2 regions of the Lysinibacillus sp. UBA6686 genome follow, and region 2 is predicted to be linked to the other one. Evidence: a T-box and tRNA genes for the amino acid it is inferred to sense, from the RefSeq annotation. Region 2 holds a T-box; the other holds one or more tRNA genes.

Region 1 (8,973 bases), on a different contig from region 2:
CCTGGCGAAAAAGAATTAGGTGGCCGCGGTGTCAGCTATTGTGCAGTTTGTGATGGTGCATTCTTCAAGCAAAAAAACCTAGTAGTCGTAGGTGGAGGAGATTCAGCTGTCGAAGAAGGGGTATACTTAACTCGCTTTGCTGAGAAAGTAACAATTGTTCACCGCCGAGATAAATTACGTGCACAAAAAATACTTCAAGATCGTGCCTTTGCAAATGAAAAAATTGATTTCATCTGGAATGCAACAGTGAAAGAAATAAATGAAGCTAACGGCAAAGTTGGTAGTGTAACATTACAATCTACTGTAGATGGAACAGAATCTGAATTTGTTGCTGATGGTGTATTTGTTTATATCGGAATGCTACCATTAACAAAGCCATTTGAATCTTTAGGTATTTTAAATGATGCAGGCTATATTTTAACAAATGAAAACATGGAAACAACTGTACCAGGTATCTTTGCAGCAGGTGATGTACGTGAAAAATCACTTCGTCAAATTGTGACAGCTACAGGTGATGGAAGTATTGCTGCACAAGCAGTGCAGCATTATGTAGAAGAATTATTAGAGAAAATTAATGCTTAATGTAAATAAAAGTTCCAAGGAAAAAAATACAATTTTTAACACGGTTTTAATATTGTTGTAACTTGAATGACATATAAAAGGTGTAATATATATTGTGTAATTAGCAATCCCCCTTTTATTTTGTTTAGTAGGTTGTTTCCGCCTAATATGGTGGGGCAACCTATTTTTGTTATGTTAGGATATTAATAATTGTGAGCGAGCTCTTTTAGATTCATGGATGATGACAAACTCATGATTACTAATAATACGATTAAAGTGAAAATTGCCAGGCACTAAAGTTCTGAATGGAGGACAAATATTGTTGGGTCTTGCTATAATGAAGGATAGAATGCAAAGTGATTAGAGGTGTGCCTATGCAAAGAATTGCAAACTTAATTGCCGTTAAAGACGGTCAAGTATTATTACTTCAAAAGCCTAGACGCGGCTGGTACGTAGCTCCAGGTGGAAAAATGGAGTGCGGCGAATCCATCTATGAGGCTGCTGTACGTGAGTTTCAGGAGGAAACAAATGTCACACCATTAAATGCGCATTTAAAAGGTGTTTATACAATGGTTATTAAAGAAAATAATGCAGTCGTTGATGAATGGATGCTTTATACGTTTGTTGCCAAGGATATAGAAGGTATACCTTTTGATGAAACGAGAGAAGGCAAGCTTGCATGGCACCCAGTAGAGGATTTAAACCATTTGCCAATGGCTGAAGGTGATCGGACAAATTTACAATTTGCTATCTCACAATCAGGCATTCAGTATGGAACATTTGAATATACGACTGATTTTGAATTATTGCATGAAAAAATACAAATATCAAAAGAACAATAAAAGGAGCTGCATGACAGTGGTGGTTGAAGGCCAACAAAGAACACATGAATTGGTTATTATTACAGGAATGTCTGGAGCTGGAAAAACAGTAGCTATTCAAAGCTTTGAGGATTTAGGGTATTACTGTATTGATAATTTACCACCGGCGTTACTTACAACTTTTTTAACCCTCCTTAGGGATTCGGGAAAAAATACTACACGTATTGCAGCTGTTATGGATATGCGGGGCGGTGACTTTTTTGATTCTCTTATTGGTGCTCTTGACCATATACAAAAAGAAGGGAATATTGTTGTACGCATATTGTTCTTGGATGCAGATGATGCAACATTAGTTAGACGCTATAAAGAGACAAGACGTTCGCACCCATTAGCTGTCAATGGCTTACCATTAGATGGTATTCAACAAGAGCGTATTTTGCTCTCTGAAGTGAAAGGGCGGGCTAATTTTGTCTATAATACGTCTACTATGAAGCCTAAGGAACTACGTGAAAAAATCGCCAAAGAGTTTGCGAGTGATTCAGATCATGTTTTTTCGGTTAATATTATGTCCTTTGGATTTAAACATGGTATGCCAATAGATGCAGATTTAGTGTTTGACGTGCGTTTTTTAAAAAATCCCTATTATGTTGAAGAGCTGCGTCCTAAGACGGGATTACAGACGGAGGTATCCTCTTATGTTTTAGCGCTTGAGGATACACAAACGCTTATTCAAAAATTGAAGGATTTATTTGAATTTATGATACCTCTATATAGACAAGAAGGAAAATCACAGCTTGTTATTGCCTTTGGTTGTACGGGTGGACAGCATCGCTCGGTAACATTAGCAGAGTATTTTGGGGCATATCTAAGTGGAAAAGAGAATACGGTTATAACGCATCGTGACATCAATCGAAGAAAGGATTGAGTGAATGGGGAAAAGGCACACTAAGCTAGTTGTTATAGGTGGTGGTACAGGGCTTTCTACATTACTAAGGGGGCTGAAGCATCATCCATTCGATATTACTGCTATTGTAACAGTAGCGGATGATGGTGGCTCTTCAGGGCGCTTACGGGATGATTATGATATACCACCACCCGGCGATGTCCGAAATGTTATTGCTGCATTATCGGATGTTGAGCCACTTGTAGAGCAAATGTTTCAATATCGCTTTTCGGCATCACAAGATTTACGAGGGCATTCATTAGGCAATTTAATGCTCACTGCTTTAACAGAGATTACAGGTGATTTTAACCATGCCATTAGTGAAATGGGAAAAGTGTTAAAGGTCCATGGTCGTGTTATACCAGCTGCCAATAAAAAAATTAATTTACATGCAGAGCTTGAGGACGGTTCTACAATCGAAGGTGAATCTAAAATTCCAACGGCTACAAAACGCATTAGTCGTGTTTTTTTAGTGCCTGAAAATGTGAAACCGTTACCAGAGGCAATACGAGCAATCCAGCGTGCGGATTATATTTTAATTGGTCCTGGTAGCTTATATACGAGTATTATACCTAACCTGCTTGTCAAAGAAATTGGTGAAGCTGTTGTAAGAGCTAAAGGAAGAAAAATTTATGTTTGTAATTTAATGACTCAAAAAGGTGAAACCATTTCCTATACAGCAGGAGATCATGTAAAAGCAATTTACGAACATGTTGGCGCTTCCTTTATCGATTCTATTTTAGTAAATGAAGAGAAATTACCACATCCTGTACAGGAGCTTTATAAGGAAGAATGTGCGGAACCTGTAACATTTGATGTGGCAAAACTTGAAAGTATGGGATTAGAGGTTATTAAGCGAGATATTGCTACAATTCGATCAGATGGGACGGTTCGTCATAATGCGACAAACGTTGCTAAATGGCTTGTAGAATACGCAAATATTTATAAACAAAAAGTAAACAATCCAAAAATACAATCATAAAGCGCTTATTGTATATGATAAGATGGCATATACATAGAACTGAAGTTGAAAGGGGGGCACGTGATATGTCTTTTGCTTCTGAAACAAAAAAAGAATTAACGCAAATAGAAGCGGACAATCATTGTATGAAAGCAGAAGTATCTGCCCTAATTCGTATGAATGGTTCATTATCCTTTGCGAATAAACAGTTAAGCTTAGACGTACAAACTGAAAACGCTGCAATTGCAAGAAGACTCTATACGATTATGAAAAAGTTGTATCCATATAATGTAGAGTTACTTGTTCGAAAAAAAATGCGTTTGAAAAAAAATAACGTATATATTTGCCGTGTAAGAGATGGTGCGCGCGAGCTACTAATTGATTTAGAAATCATCTCAGACGACTTTCAATTCAATCATACGATTTCTCCAAAGCTTATTAAAAAGAGTGGTCAAAAAAGAGCATATTTACGAGGTGCATTTTTAGCAGGCGGCTCTGTTAATAATCCAGAAACGTCAGCCTACCATTTAGAGATTTATTCGTTATATAAAGAGCATGGCGAGGCTTTAATGGATGTTATGAATGAATTTGATCTAAATGCTAAAACAATAGAACGGAAAAAGGGCTTTGTGACCTATTTAAAAGAGGCAGAAAAGATTTCTGATTTTCTTAATATTGTAGGAGCACATCAGGCAATGATGAAATTTGAGGATGTCCGTATATTGCGAGATATGCGGAATAGCGTTAACCGTATTGTTAATTGTGAGACAGCAAACTTAAATAAAACAATAGGTGCTGCATTGCGTCAGGTTGAAAATATTCGATTTATTGAAAATTCCATTGGCCTAGATCAATTACCAGAAAAGCTTCGAGAAATTGCACGTTTACGAGTAGAATATCAAGATGTCACCCTAAAAGAACTGGGTGAAATGGTATCAAGCGGAACGGTTAGTAAATCAGGTGTCAATCATCGTTTACGGAAAATCGACGAAATAGCGGATGCATTAAGACGTGGAGAAAAGATTGGTGGTTAAGTTTTCATACTTTTCAGGTATGAATGTGATGCGTAAACACATATTGTTCTTTTGCTAGTAAGTAAGGTAAGATAAAACTAATAAGATGAACGGTAGTAAAGGGGAGTTTTGAGAATGACCGAGAGAAGAGTCCAAGTCAAATTAAAATTAGGACTACAGGCTAGACAAGCAGCATTATTTGTTCAAGAAGCAAATCGCTTTAGTGCAGATATCTTTCTTGAGAAGGATGAGAAAAAAGTTAATGCTAAATCCATTATGGGTGTAATGAGCTTAGCTATTGCTAAAGGAACAGAAGTAGTTTTAAGCAGTGAAGGTAACGATGCTGAGCAAGCGGTTACAGCATTGGCAGAGTTAATCGAAAAAGAAGATTAAATATAAAGACTGTCCAATAATTGGGCAGTTTTTGTGTTCTATTTACCGAAAATGGTGGATAGCGGAGCTAATGTGACGGATAGAAATGTCAAAGTGACGGATGAAAATGACAAAATGACGGATAGAGCGTTAAAATAAAGAAAGACATCTCAGAACTAAATCTGAGATGTCTGTACTTTGTTATTTACGGTCGCTACGGTCCATAATATGGTCGATTAAGCCATATTCTTTTGCACGTTCAGCTGTCATGAAGTTATCACGATCTGTATCTCTTGAAATGACTTCAAGCGGTTGCCCAGTGCGTTCTGATAAGATACCATTTAATTTTTCACGTAGGAATAAAATACGTTTAGCAGCGATTTCAATCTCAGTTGCTTGACCTTGTGCGCCACCTAATGGTTGGTGAATCATTACTTCTGCATTTGGTAAAGCGAATCGTTTACCAGGCTCACCTGCTGCAAGTAAGAATGCTCCCATAGATGCAGCCATACCAATACAGATTGTTTGTACTTGTGGCTTAATAATTTGCATTGTGTCATAGATAGCCATACCAGCAGTGATTGATCCACCTGGAGAGTTAATATAAAGTGAGATATCTTTATCTGGATCTTCAGCTTGTAGGAATAGAAGCTGAGCTACAATTGAGTTAGCCACGTTGTCATCAATCGCACTTCCTAAAAGGATGATGCGGTCTTTTAGTAGTCGTGAATAGATGTCATATGCACGTTCACCACGGCTTGTTTGTTCAATAACTGTAGGAATTAAATTCATGTTAAATCCTCCTTAATAAAACTAAATTCGAATACTCTTGCTGAAAACTTCCGTTGTATTTCAGCTGTATCCCTATCATACACATTATAGTCAGGGAAGGTCAAATATTAACCCTGCTAAAGTGAAATAAAAAAAATAAATTGTTTTTTGCATTCTATAGTTGAATTGTTGGCAATACGTTTGTATAATAGTTAAGGTCATAGATTAAAGTACGGTACACTATTTTGCGGGTATGCTTCAAAAAATGAGGATTATCTACATCATGCTTTTCATAAAGCCTAGAGTGAGTACTTTTTTTTTGTGTTTAATTGCCCTCGTGGTGTAATGGATAACACGTAAGATTCCGGTTCTTGCACTGGGGGTTCGATTCCCTCCGAGGGCGCCATTTTATTGATTATTTTATTACCTTTTATAGCTCGATTCTCCTAATAAGTAGTTTAGCAGCCTGCTTAGTGGAGAAAGAAGGGAAAATAGTGGAAATACTGCCCTAATTGGCATTATTCCCGTATTTGTTCCATTCAAACCTTCAAAAAAGCAACAACTCCAAATTATTTTTTAGTGGACATACTGTACGTGAGGACTAGCCATCTAGTCGAAAAAAAGAATCCTATCTGAGGGGATTCTTTTTTTTTGCCCAAAACTATCTAATTTTGGCATGATTAGTTGATGTATAAATATTCATTTTTAATGCTATTTTCAATTATTCATACCGTTTTTTGCTAAAAAAACACATGGAAATAAATTTTTATGAAAAAATAATTACTTTTATACGAAAAGTTATTGTCTATTAGCAATAATGTTACTATAATTGACCTAATAGTCTAACATTTCCGAATTGTGAAAAATGAAGTCGTATTTCGGAAAAACTTATTTTAGGGGGAAATGCTATGAAAAAAAGAGTATCTATGTTACTTATGCTCGTGGCAGCACTAATGCTAGCTCTAGCAGGATGTGGCACGAAGGAAGATAAATCATCAGGTAGTGCACCGGCAGAGGATGGCGGAAGCGGTAAAAAAGTTTATAAGGTAGGTACAGAGGCTACTTTCGCTCCGTTTGAATCGATTGACGATAAGGGGAATATAGTAGGGATTGATGTCGATATTTTGCAGGCTATTGCAGATGAAATGAACTTTGAGGTAGAATGGCAAAATATTGGCTGGGAGCCTGTATTCCAAACAATTAAAAATGGTGAAACAGATATTGGGGCATCCGGAATTACAATTACAGAAGAACGTAAACAATCATTCGACTTTACAGAACCATACCATGAATCTCAATTATTTATTGTAGTAAAAGAAGATTCAAAGATTAAATCACTGGCAGAATTAAAAAATAAAAAGGTTTCCGTACAAATCAATTCTACTGGACATACAGCAGCGAAAAAGCTACAGGGTGATGCTAGTACAAATATTATGGCATTTGAAAATCAACCAGTTGCTATCCAAGAAATGCTAAATGGCAATGTAGATGCTGCAATCGGTGATAATGCAGTAGTTAACAAGTATATCCAAGCACATCCAGATCAAAAACTAAAAGTAATAGAAGATGATGCATTTGATAAAGAATATTATGGCTTCATGGTTCAAAAAGGAAATAAAGAGCTCTTAAACCTATTAAATGAGGGTCTACAAAAGATTAAAGAGAACGGTAAATTAAAAGAGATTACTGGCTCAGACTTTAAGTAAGAAAAGAATGAATGGTGCCCCTAGCATAGCCTTATGCTAGCGGCTTCATATTTTTTCGTAACTTTTTAGGGGAAATGGGGTTTTCGGATGGACATCTTTGACTTACGCTGGGACATAGTCTGGAACTACCGAGATATGTTTATACGTGGTATTGGCGTAACACTAATTTTGACACTCAGTGGTTATTTTGGTGGTATTTTTTTAGGATTATTTTTAGGGCTCGGAAAATTATCAACGAAAAAATGGATTTATTGGCCATGTAAGCTTTATGTTGATTTATTCCGTGGAACACCAATGCTAGTGCAAATTTTATTAATTCATTTAGCCGTAATACCTACGATTTTTGGACACTCTTTAGGCTATATGGTGTCAGGGATCACGGCACTTATATTAAACTGTGCAGCCTATAATGCAGAAATCTTCCGTGCCGGCATTCAAAGTATTGCGAAAGGTCAAATGGAGGCAGCTCGATCACTTGGCTTAACACATAACCAAGCGATGAGAAAAGTCATTTTACCACAGGCATTTAGACGAATGATTCCACCGTTAGGGAATGAATTCATTGCGCTATTAAAGGATTCCTCTCTAGTAACCGTTATTGCAGCTCCAGATATTTTATATGCAAGTAAAGTAGTAGCAGGAGCTAGCTTCCGATTCTGGGAGCCATACATTGTTGCAGCATTATTATATTTAGTTTTAACGTATGGTGTAACAAAAATTGTGGCATTTATCGAGAAGCGATTCAGTAATAGTTATGTCCCTCGTAAGGTAGAAGGGCGGGAAGCGCGATGATTAAAATTCAGAATTTACACAAATATTTTGGCAAGCTGGAAGTATTAAAAGGTATTGATTATGAAATACAAGAAAAACAGGTGGTTTGTGTAATAGGACCATCTGGTTCAGGAAAAAGTACCTTTTTACGCTGTATTAATATGCTCGAAGAAGTGACAGATGGTGCCATTTATATTGAAAATGTGAAGATTAATGATCCTAAAACAAATATAAATGCAATACGTGCAGAAGTGGGCATGGTGTTTCAACAATTCAATTTATTCCCGCATATGACGGTTATTGATAATGTGACAATGGCACCAATGCAAATTCGTAAGATGAGTCGTGCCGATGCAGAAGCATTAGGACATGAGCTTCTTAAGAAGGTTGGTTTAGATAGTAAGGCATACAACTACCCTGAACAGCTTTCAGGTGGTCAGCAGCAACGAGTAGCTATTGCTCGCGCTTTAGCAATGAAACCAAAAGCCATTCTTTTTGATGAACCGACGTCAGCACTTGATCCAGAAATGGTAAAAGAGGTATTAGATGTAATGAAGAATCTAGCAGCTGAAGGAATGACAATGATTGTCGTTACACATGAAATGGGCTTTGCACGTGAGGTAGGCGATCGTGTGGTCTTTATGGATGGTGGCTATATTGTGGAAGAAGGAGCACCAGAGGAAATTTTCGGAAATCCTCAAAATGAACGAACAAAAGCATTTTTAGGAAAAGTTTTATAACCTAAAAGTAAAGCAGTCTCAGGTGATTTAAATCACATGTGAGACTGCTTTTTTGTTAATGAAGAGGATTTGTAGTTGTACCGAATGAATCAAGTATTGTACGCATATCTTGTTGCGAATATTGAGGTACTTGATAGTAGCCATGTTTATTTTGGTAAATAGATAATTCGTATGCCATTTCAATACAGTTGGGAATACTATCTGCAACAACACGACGAACAACAGGGTTTGTAGTCTCAGTTGCAGCAGCCGTCATACATTTGGCTGTACCTTTTTGGGCACCTAATAAGAAGCCAGAAATTGTTTCATCATTC
Region 2 (8,973 bases):
TCCACTCTAAGAATTCATCATATGTTAATTGCTTATCTAAAATCGAGCCGTCTTCACGGATTTCGATGACACGGTTCGCAATTGTTTGGATAAATTGATGGTCATGTGATGTGAAGAGCATCGCCCCTTTGAAGCGCATAAGTCCTTCATTTAATGCCTGAATCGATTCAAGGTCCAGATGGTTCGTTGGTTCATCTAGTAAAATAACGTTTGCTGTTGCAAGCATCATTTTAGATAGCATACAACGTACTTTTTCTCCTCCTGATAGTACAGAAGGGGATTTTTTCACTTCTTCGCCAGAGAACAGCATACGACCTAAGAAGCCACGTAGGAAGCTTTCTGTTTCATCATCTGGAGAATATTGACGAAGCCAATCCACTAATGTTTTTTCTGAGCCTTCAAAATATTTATCGTGATCATTTTCAAAGTAGCTTTGAGAAGTTGTCACACCCCATTTAAATGTACCTGCGTCCGCTTCCTTTTCTTCCATTAAGATGTCAAGAAGCGCTGTTTTTGCCATTGGGCTACCAAGTAAAACAATCTTATCTTCTTTATTCATAGAGAAGCGAATATCTTTAAATAACGTTTCGCCTTCTTGACTTGCTGTTAGTCCATCAACTGTTAATACATCATTCCCAATTTCACGGCCGATTTGGAAGTTGATGAATGGGTATTTACGGCTTGATGGTTTAATATCATCTAGCTCAATTTTATCCAGCATTTTTTTACGAGATGTTGCCTGTTTTGATTTAGAAGCGTTTGCAGAGAAACGAGCGATAAACGCTTGTAATTCTTTAATTTTCTCTTCTTTCTTGGCATTTTGGTCTTGCGCCATTTTTTGCGCTAATTGAGAAGATTCATACCAAAAGTCATAGTTCCCAACATACAATTGGATTTTAGAGAAGTCTAAATCCGCAATATGTGTACACACTTTATTTAAGAAGTGACGGTCATGGGATACAACAATAACAGTATTTTCAAAGTTAATTAAAAACTCTTCTAACCATTGGATAGCTTTTAAGTCCAGGTGGTTGGTAGGCTCATCGAGTAATAGAACATCCGGCTGACCAAATAGTGCTTGTGCAAGTAATACTTTGACTTTATCAGAGCCTTCAAGATCGCCCATTAGCATATAGTGAAGATCATCTGAGATGCCTAAACCGTTTAATAATGTTGCTGCCTCTGAGTCAGCTTCCCAACCGTTTAGCTCTGCAAATTCACCTTCTAGCTCAGCTGCACGCATGCCATCCTCATCACTAAAATCTTCCTTTGCATAAATTGCATCTTTTTCAGTTTTCACATCATATAGGCGTTTGTTACCCATAATGACCGTATCAAGAACTGTATGCTCATCGTATTCAAAGTGATTTTGTTTAAGGACAGATAAACGTTCGTCCTTACCCATTGATACATGACCTTCCTGTGCTTCAATTTCACCAGAAAGAATTTTTAAGAATGTTGATTTACCAGCACCATTTGCCCCGATTAAACCGTAGCAATTCCCCGGTGTGAATTTTATATTTACGTCTTCAAATAGTTTACGATCGCCATAGCGAAGACCTACATTACTTACTTGAATCATGCAAGTTCCTCCTTTTTTCACAATGGCTCTAGTATAGCATGAAATATGTTCCATAGTCTATAAACATTATTAAACCAAGGTTTAGCATCATTTAATTTAATGATTAGCCCCAGTTCCTGCCCCAGCTATAAACTGTTACTAAATAATAGAAAAACCTCCCACATCATCACTCAAACTTCTGTATTTAAGGAAGGAACATATTTTAGATATGACACTGCAACCAATGAATTTGGAATTATTTGAGGAATATTAACTTTAAACCAGAAGATAAATTATGTATTGGTTAAAACAGATTGAACTATATGCCCCAAAATAGAAAAGGTGATAAAAATGACAATAAAAAAATGTCCTTCTTGTGGGTATTTTACATTTGAGGGTGACTATGATATTTGTGAAGTTTGTTATTGGCAATATGTTGCTGTGGCACAAGACATGCCAGATAGAGTGATTGTCCAAATAATGTTCCTTTACATCAAGCACAAGTATAAGAATTTGGTGCACCTGAAAAGAGATTTATAGATTCTGTTAGACCTCCCAAAGAAGATGAGCTTCTAGAAAATGTGGAGTGTTAATAGCATATAAGGAGTACAGAGCACTAATTCAAAATGGCATTATCAAAACACTTACTTTGGTAGGTGTTTTTTTGTGGAATACAAAAAGGATTTACAGAATGGTACTAAGACCATTGACTGTTTAATGGGTTGTACATTACGACTCAACAAAGACGAAACAGTAAATAACAATTTTAGGCCTACTCAAATGGGTAGGGTTTTTAATTGTATTTTCTATATAAAATATACATAATTAGACAAAAAAACTATTGGGAGGGATTTTGTGAAAATTTATAATAAAACTATTTTGTTGTTACCTAGTAGGAAGAAAGGGATTGAGACAGATGAAATTTACGATGCGTTATGGGGTTGATGCTCCATTTTGGGTTGCTTTTTTGATTATTGTCGGTTTGATATTTACGTTAGCCAATGTGTTCGGAGTAGCTATCAATGTATATGGATTGAGCTATGGTTTGATATGTCTTCTGATTGGTTTATGGATGTTTATTTATTCAACAATGATTAAAATAAAGCAAAGGGATGTGATTTTGAACCTTGCCGAAGCTAAATCAGGTGATGAGCTTCTAGATATTGGAACGGGTCGTGGGCTTTTAGCTATTTCTGCAGCTCAAAGGGGGTGTCAGGTGACAGCCTCTGATGTTTGGTCGCAATGGGATTTGGGTGGAAATGGAAAATCTAAACTACAGGCTAATATGGTTGCTGAGAATGTGGCAGAAATTGACATCGTAGACGCTGATGTTCGGGATCTTCCATTTTCAGACGGAAGTTTTGATGTTGTTGTCTCAAAATTTGTCGTTCATAACATTAAAAGTGTTGAGGGTAGAAAGAAGGCGATCCTTGAAATGTGGCGAGTTTTACGGCCAAATGGTCGATTAGTCATTGCTGATTTCAGTAAAACTACTGAATACATTGAATTATTGAATTCAGTATCCAATGACGTTGAGATAAAGCGTTATTTTTATACTTTTCCATTTTCAAAAGCTGTTGTTGCACAAAAGATTTAAGAAATCAATAAAAGGATGTATTTCTCTGGAAGTTACACGATATTGGAGATATAAATTAACTTGTTATTAACAGGTCTTTAGTAGAAGATCATTAAGTATGATGCTCTTTTTTTCTTATTGAATTAACGGAGTATGATAGTGATAGTTTTTCATATTATTTATTCGTAGTCAAATCAAGTAAGAGATGGCGAATTTACGCTAAATAATAATATGTAATTTATGGTATTATTATAAGGTTATTAACCATTTGCATAGGAGGATTTATGAGAAATTATATAATAGCTTGTATAAGTACTTTTATTATACTTTTAACAGGATGTAATGCATTTTCCTCTCAAACAGAAGAACCATCTTTAAAAGGATCATCAGAAGAAGTGGTAGAAGTTGTGAAAAAGGAACCTGTTTTCTTAGATGTCGCGGATATAGAGAAAGAAGTACCAATAAGAGGTTTTTATCCTCTTGCGATTGATGAAGAGATAGCATCTCCAATAGGTCAAAGTGAATCTTATTTTACTCATTCTGGTGATAGTCCATTTAAAATAACCTTATTAAATACTGGTACTGAAAGCTTTTTATACAAAATTCAAAATCTAGATAAAGAAACAAATGTAGCAATGGATGTTTTAAAAAGTAATTGACGGATTCCCTGAAGGCGCTTATGTCATATCTTACCTAGTAGAAGAAGAAGGGTTTCCTATGGATATAAAACTAAAGATAAAGGTAGAGATACTTCGCTAAATAATGACTTTTAGGCAGAAACCAAAAAACCTTGGTTCAACTCCCATGAAAGAATTTAACCATCTTTTCATTTTCTGTGATGAAGTGCTGTTTATTGCGCTTCATGGATGGCTAACGAGGGGCGATCGTTAAATAAAGCATAAAAATACCACTCCGTAATGGGTGGACATAATAGTTATTAGTCTATTATTGCCCAATCGCATTGTCCTAACGTTGAAATACTGAAATCCATTGTGGGAGTAAGCATGAATCGGTCGAATTTGAAACTTAATCACTATTTCTTTTAATCTTTTAAAACATGCTCTTAATAATTAATATATATAATCAAGCAGCTGCAGAAATGTGGTTGCTTTTTATATTGGAACAAAAGAAAAACACTTTCAGCTGCACGATGAGCCGGAAGTGTTTTTTGTTGTGTGGTCGTTAAATTTTATCCCCATTCTCCAAGCAGAAGAAACCTTCAAATTTAATTTCCGAAATCTGGGGAGTCCTTTTTGTGTATTTTGTCACCGTTTTCTAAAGTGAAATGCAAGTTCAAGTATTATTTTACGTTGACTTGATAATATAGCATGAAATATGCTCCAAAGTCTAAACATTATTAAATCAAGGATTAGTGACACTATAAAAATCTCATAATGCTCCAACCCCCAATGAATGTTATTGAATACCAATTATCAAATATATGATTTTCTTCGATAAATACTAAGTGTCAAGCCGATCGAAACGCTTCCAAGCAGCATTGGGAAAACACCATGGCTAATGAAAGGGATTGGCATTGATATAATTGGTACAAGTCCAAACAACATTAGTGTATGATAAACAATTTGCGTTGTTATATAGGCAATTCCTCCTACGATTAATAATCGTCCGTATTCGTTTTGAATGAAGGAAAGTGTACGGACTATACGGTAAATAATGAAGGCGAGAAGGCATACAATGGCTATCCCCGCAACAATCCCATACGTTTGTAAAATCGTCAGTAATACAAAATCAGTATGAGCCCCACTAGCAAATGGTTGACTACTAGTACCAAACCATGTGAGCTGTTTCATCATTTTTGAAATATAAATGATAGTAGAGGCATCTTCTAATCCTGGTGTATAAATAGTCTGCATTCGAGTAAGTTGGTATGGTTTTAATGGTGCAATTAAAAAGTAGCCGATTACGCATATAAACAGGAAACTGAAAGCAACAGTACATACTAGCTTTAGCCTACGAGAAAAGTTGCTTGCATAAAATAATGAGGCTACGATTGCTGTGTATGTAAAGAATAATGAAATGTCCGGCAAAAGAATGTAGAAGTACACACCAATAGAATAAAGAGTAAGCAGTAACCAAAAAGATTTTTTTTGTTTAGTGAAAAGCCCTGCAAACGCAATTAAAAAGAGCGGCAATGTCATCCATCCTTTAAGCTCAAGAGGACCAACTTTGAAAAAGATCACACCATTCATCACCTGATTACCATTTAAAATAATGAGAAATAGTACACATGCAAGTACAAAAAAAAGCATGGAATAGCGCTCTAACTTGCGAAAATCGAGCCGCATTAAGACAATCGTTGCAGCAATGCCACCACCAACAATCACGATATTGCGGATAATAAAATCTCTTAACAAGAATTCAGCTGATAGAAGCGGTAAGAAACTGCAAAGTGCCGCTAGCAAAAATGGAATAATGAGGAGCCAATCGATCTTTGGCTGATGAATCTGATTAAGTGATATACCAAGCTTTGTAGCATTACCCATTTCACGCACAGCCTGTTGTTCTGCATCTATATCGCTATATCCCTTTTCCAGCCAGGCTTGCTTCGATTTCACTAAATGATAGGTAAGCTCCTTATCAACCGCATCATGTGCCTCCTTGTTACGGATATGCCCCTTTATATGTTGAATAAATTGCTTAATCGTTTGCATAACGTGCCTCCTTCAATAATTGCTGAATGGAAGGGAGATCATACCTTTCTCTATTGAGCTTTGTCAGTAGCTTAATCCCTTTATGTGAAAGAACATATCGCTTTTCATTTTCGTGCCATTTACTAGCAATGAGTTTTTGCTGTTCGAGGCGATGTAGCATAGCATAAATCATCCCCTCATTAAAATGAACTACTTCTTCGTTTTTTGCATAGAGAAGTTGTATGAGCTCATATCCTGAGCGCATCGTTTGCAGCATTGATAACAGCACATGATCCGAAAATTCTACTTGAATCCCTTTACGTATAATTTCTCGATGCCTCTCTGTAAACTGCACTTTTTGAAATTGATTTTTCATAGCTTCTTTAAAACGTGATTCCGTCAAATGGATTCCCTCCTAATGTTTTTTGTAACAGAGAACGTGCTTTACGAAGTCTTGTCTTGACTGTATTTTTATTTAACGATAGGAGACAGGCAATCTCTTGTACCGAGTATTCTTCAAAGTAATATAAGAAAATAAGTTCACGATACTTGATAGGAAGTGCCATCACTAAGTCAAATAATGCTTCATCCTCACTTTTTTTTACAACTTGCTCAAGCAAATCTCCCGTTTCTAATGTTTGAGCTAAGACATTCGTTTCAGTGACATCCACATTTTTCTTGTACCAGCTCTTTAGATAGTCTTTTGAATGATTGATAGCAATACGCCACAACCAAGTCCTTAAACTAGCATTTCCCTGGTAAGTGGATAATGCCTTATAGCATTTGATAAAAATTTCTTGTGTTATATCCTCAGCAAGTGCGACATCATGTACATATGTATAAACAAGCTGTAGAACTTCCTGACCATAATCAGTCATAAGCTCCTCAATCAACTGATTTCGCGATAATCCACTGATAGATATCACTTCCTCCATCTTCACACCTCCTTCCTGTTCATATATTAGACGAGTACCACATAGCACCGGTTTTATCTTTTTAATGATATCCAATTCCTTTGCGTGTGAATAAGCTACTTTAATAGCATCAAGAGAGGAACAGAATACAAGCTAACTTACTAAGTATTCTTAAAACCAAACGTTGACTTTCATTTATAGCTACTGTAAAATATTTTGAAATTACAGTTAAATTCAATGAAAAAGAGAGTAGTTTATGGATAACTGGAAAGCGAATTAGGGATAGTGGAAGCCTAATGCAGAAGCCGTAAATGAAACGCACTTTGGAGAAGGTTCTCGAATTAGTAGTAGAGAATATCGGGGAGTCACCTCGTTAACAATGGAAAGTGGTCATTTGGAATGACAACTAGAGTGGTACCACGGGATAACTATGCTCTCGTCTCTATTATTAGAGACGGGAGCTTTTTTAATTTTTTTAGAGGAGGAAGATGAAATGAACATGAAGGAACAAATAGCCAAAAGCATTGCTGTTGTATTAAAGGATCAGCTTACAGAGAAAGAAATTCAACATTTATTAGAAAAACCAAAAAAATTGGAGCTAGGAGATGTAGCCTTTCCGTGCTTTACTCTTGCTAAAACATGTAGAAAATCACCTCACAGTATAGCTGAAGAGATAAAAAACAATTTGACATGTGAAATCATAAAGGATGTTCAAGTAATAGGAGGATACGTCAATATATTTTTTAATCAGTCAATCGTTACAAAACAGGTGCTTACTAAAATATTAGTAGAACAACATTTATATGGAAGTCAGCAGGAATCAAAAGGGAATATTGTTATTGATTTTTCTTCTCCTAACATCGCGAAGCCATTTTCTATGGGGCATTTACGTTCTACTGTAATTGGCAACGCTTTAGCTAATATTGCCGAAAAAAATGGCTATCAAGCAATTCGTATCAACCATTTAGGAGACTGGGGAACACAATTTGGTAAGTTAATTGTTGCCTATAGACGATGGGGCAATCAACAAGCGATTGCGAATGCACCGATTGAAGAATTATTAAAAATTTATGTGAAATTCCATGAAGAAGCAGAGCAGGATGAAACCCTTAATGAAGAGGCACGAGCTGCATTTAAAGCATTGGAGGATGGGAATGAAGAGGCATTAGCTCTATGGCAATGGTTTAGAGATGCATCATTAGAGGAATTCAATACTATCTATCAACTTCTTGGAATTCACTTTGATTCATACAATGGTGAAGCCTTCTACAATGACAAAATGGCAACGGTTGTCAAGGAACTAGAAGAAAAAGAGCTACTTATAAAATCTGATGGGGCATTTGTTGTGGAAGTTGAACATATGCCACCTTGTTTAATTACTAAAACAGATGGTGCAACACTTTACGCGACTCGTGATTTGGCAGCTGCTTTCTATCGTAAACAGCACTATGACCCTAAAAAAATATTTTATGTGGTTGGCAATGAACAGTCCCTACATTTTAATCAACTATTTAGGGTTATAGAGAAAATGGGATATGGATGGGCAAAAGATTTACAGCATGTACCTTTTGGGATGATTCTAAAAGAGGGTAAAAAAATGTCAACTCGTAAAGGCAAAATAGTTCTACTAGGTGAGGTACTGGAAGAAGCGATTACTACAGCAAAACGCAATATTGAGGAAAAAAATCCAAAGCTAGAGCAGAAAGATAGTGTTGCCTATCAAGTTGGTGTTGGAGCGGTTATATTTAATGATTTGAAAAATGATCGTTTACATGATATAGAGTTTTCTCTTGAGCAAATGATGAATTTCGAAGGGGAAACAGGTCCATATGTTCAATACACTTATGCACGTATATCATCCCTTTTGGAAAAAATTAATGATCAAAGCAATGAAGTATCTTTTGAAAAGTTGGGTGACCAAGCATGGCCAGTTATTTTACTACTAGAACAGTTTCCAAAAGTAATTTCCAATGCCTTTGAGCAGGCGGATCCGTCACAAATTGCTAAATATGCCTTACACTTAGCTCGTTTATTTAATAAATACTATGCCCAAAATAAAATAGTAGCTGAGGATCATATTAGAGGCTCACGATTAGCTTTCTGTCAATGCGTTGCTACCATTTTAAAAGAATCATTAGCATTATTGGGTATTGCAGCACCAAAGAAAATGTAAATGAAGCACATCTACTACACTGTGGTAGATGTTGTTTAAATTGACCAGTACTGGAAAAAATGATAAAAGGGAATAGAAAGAAATCGGAGGTCTGACAA

Evidence for each region. A T-box is a leader RNA that pairs with one kind of tRNA and senses whether it is charged. The one in region 2 lies ahead of argS (arginine--tRNA ligase), so its partner is inferred to be a tRNA-Arg.
Region 1: it encodes a tRNA-Arg, which carries the amino acid that the T-box ahead of argS (arginine--tRNA ligase) is inferred to sense. The anticodon was not compared.

The regions. Positions count from the first base shown of each region.
Region 1 covers NZ_DKJS01000054.1:38,648-47,620, reverse strand. Annotated here, with positions in the region: gene trxB (thioredoxin-disulfide reductase) at 1-582, shown strand, start outside; gene B2R82_RS14040 (8-oxo-dGTP diphosphatase) at 936-1,403, shown strand; gene rapZ (RNase adapter RapZ) at 1,414-2,307, shown strand; gene B2R82_RS14030 (gluconeogenesis factor YvcK family protein) at 2,312-3,307, shown strand; gene whiA (DNA-binding protein WhiA) at 3,373-4,320, shown strand; gene B2R82_RS14020 (HPr family phosphocarrier protein) at 4,435-4,692, shown strand; gene clpP (ATP-dependent Clp endopeptidase proteolytic subunit ClpP) at 4,873-5,463, opposite strand; tRNA gene B2R82_RS14010 (tRNA-Arg) at 5,774-5,848, shown strand; gene B2R82_RS14005 (basic amino acid ABC transporter substrate-binding protein) at 6,351-7,148, shown strand; gene B2R82_RS14000 (amino acid ABC transporter permease) at 7,236-7,940, shown strand; gene B2R82_RS13995 (amino acid ABC transporter ATP-binding protein) at 7,937-8,659, shown strand; gene B2R82_RS13990 (spore coat protein) at 8,715-8,973, opposite strand, start outside.
Region 2 covers NZ_DKJS01000032.1:3,504-12,476, forward strand. Annotated here, with positions in the region: gene B2R82_RS07970 (ABC-F family ATP-binding cassette domain-containing protein) at 1-1,582, opposite strand, end outside; gene B2R82_RS07975 (CPCC family cysteine-rich protein) at 1,913-2,101, shown strand; gene B2R82_RS07980 (class I SAM-dependent methyltransferase) at 2,478-3,158, shown strand; gene B2R82_RS07985 (hypothetical protein) at 3,422-3,796, shown strand; gene B2R82_RS07990 (FtsW/RodA/SpoVE family cell cycle protein) at 4,571-5,809, opposite strand; gene B2R82_RS07995 (helix-turn-helix transcriptional regulator) at 5,796-6,191, opposite strand; gene B2R82_RS08000 (sigma-70 family RNA polymerase sigma factor) at 6,172-6,723, opposite strand; T-box leader at 6,931-7,149, shown strand; gene argS (arginine--tRNA ligase) at 7,196-8,875, shown strand.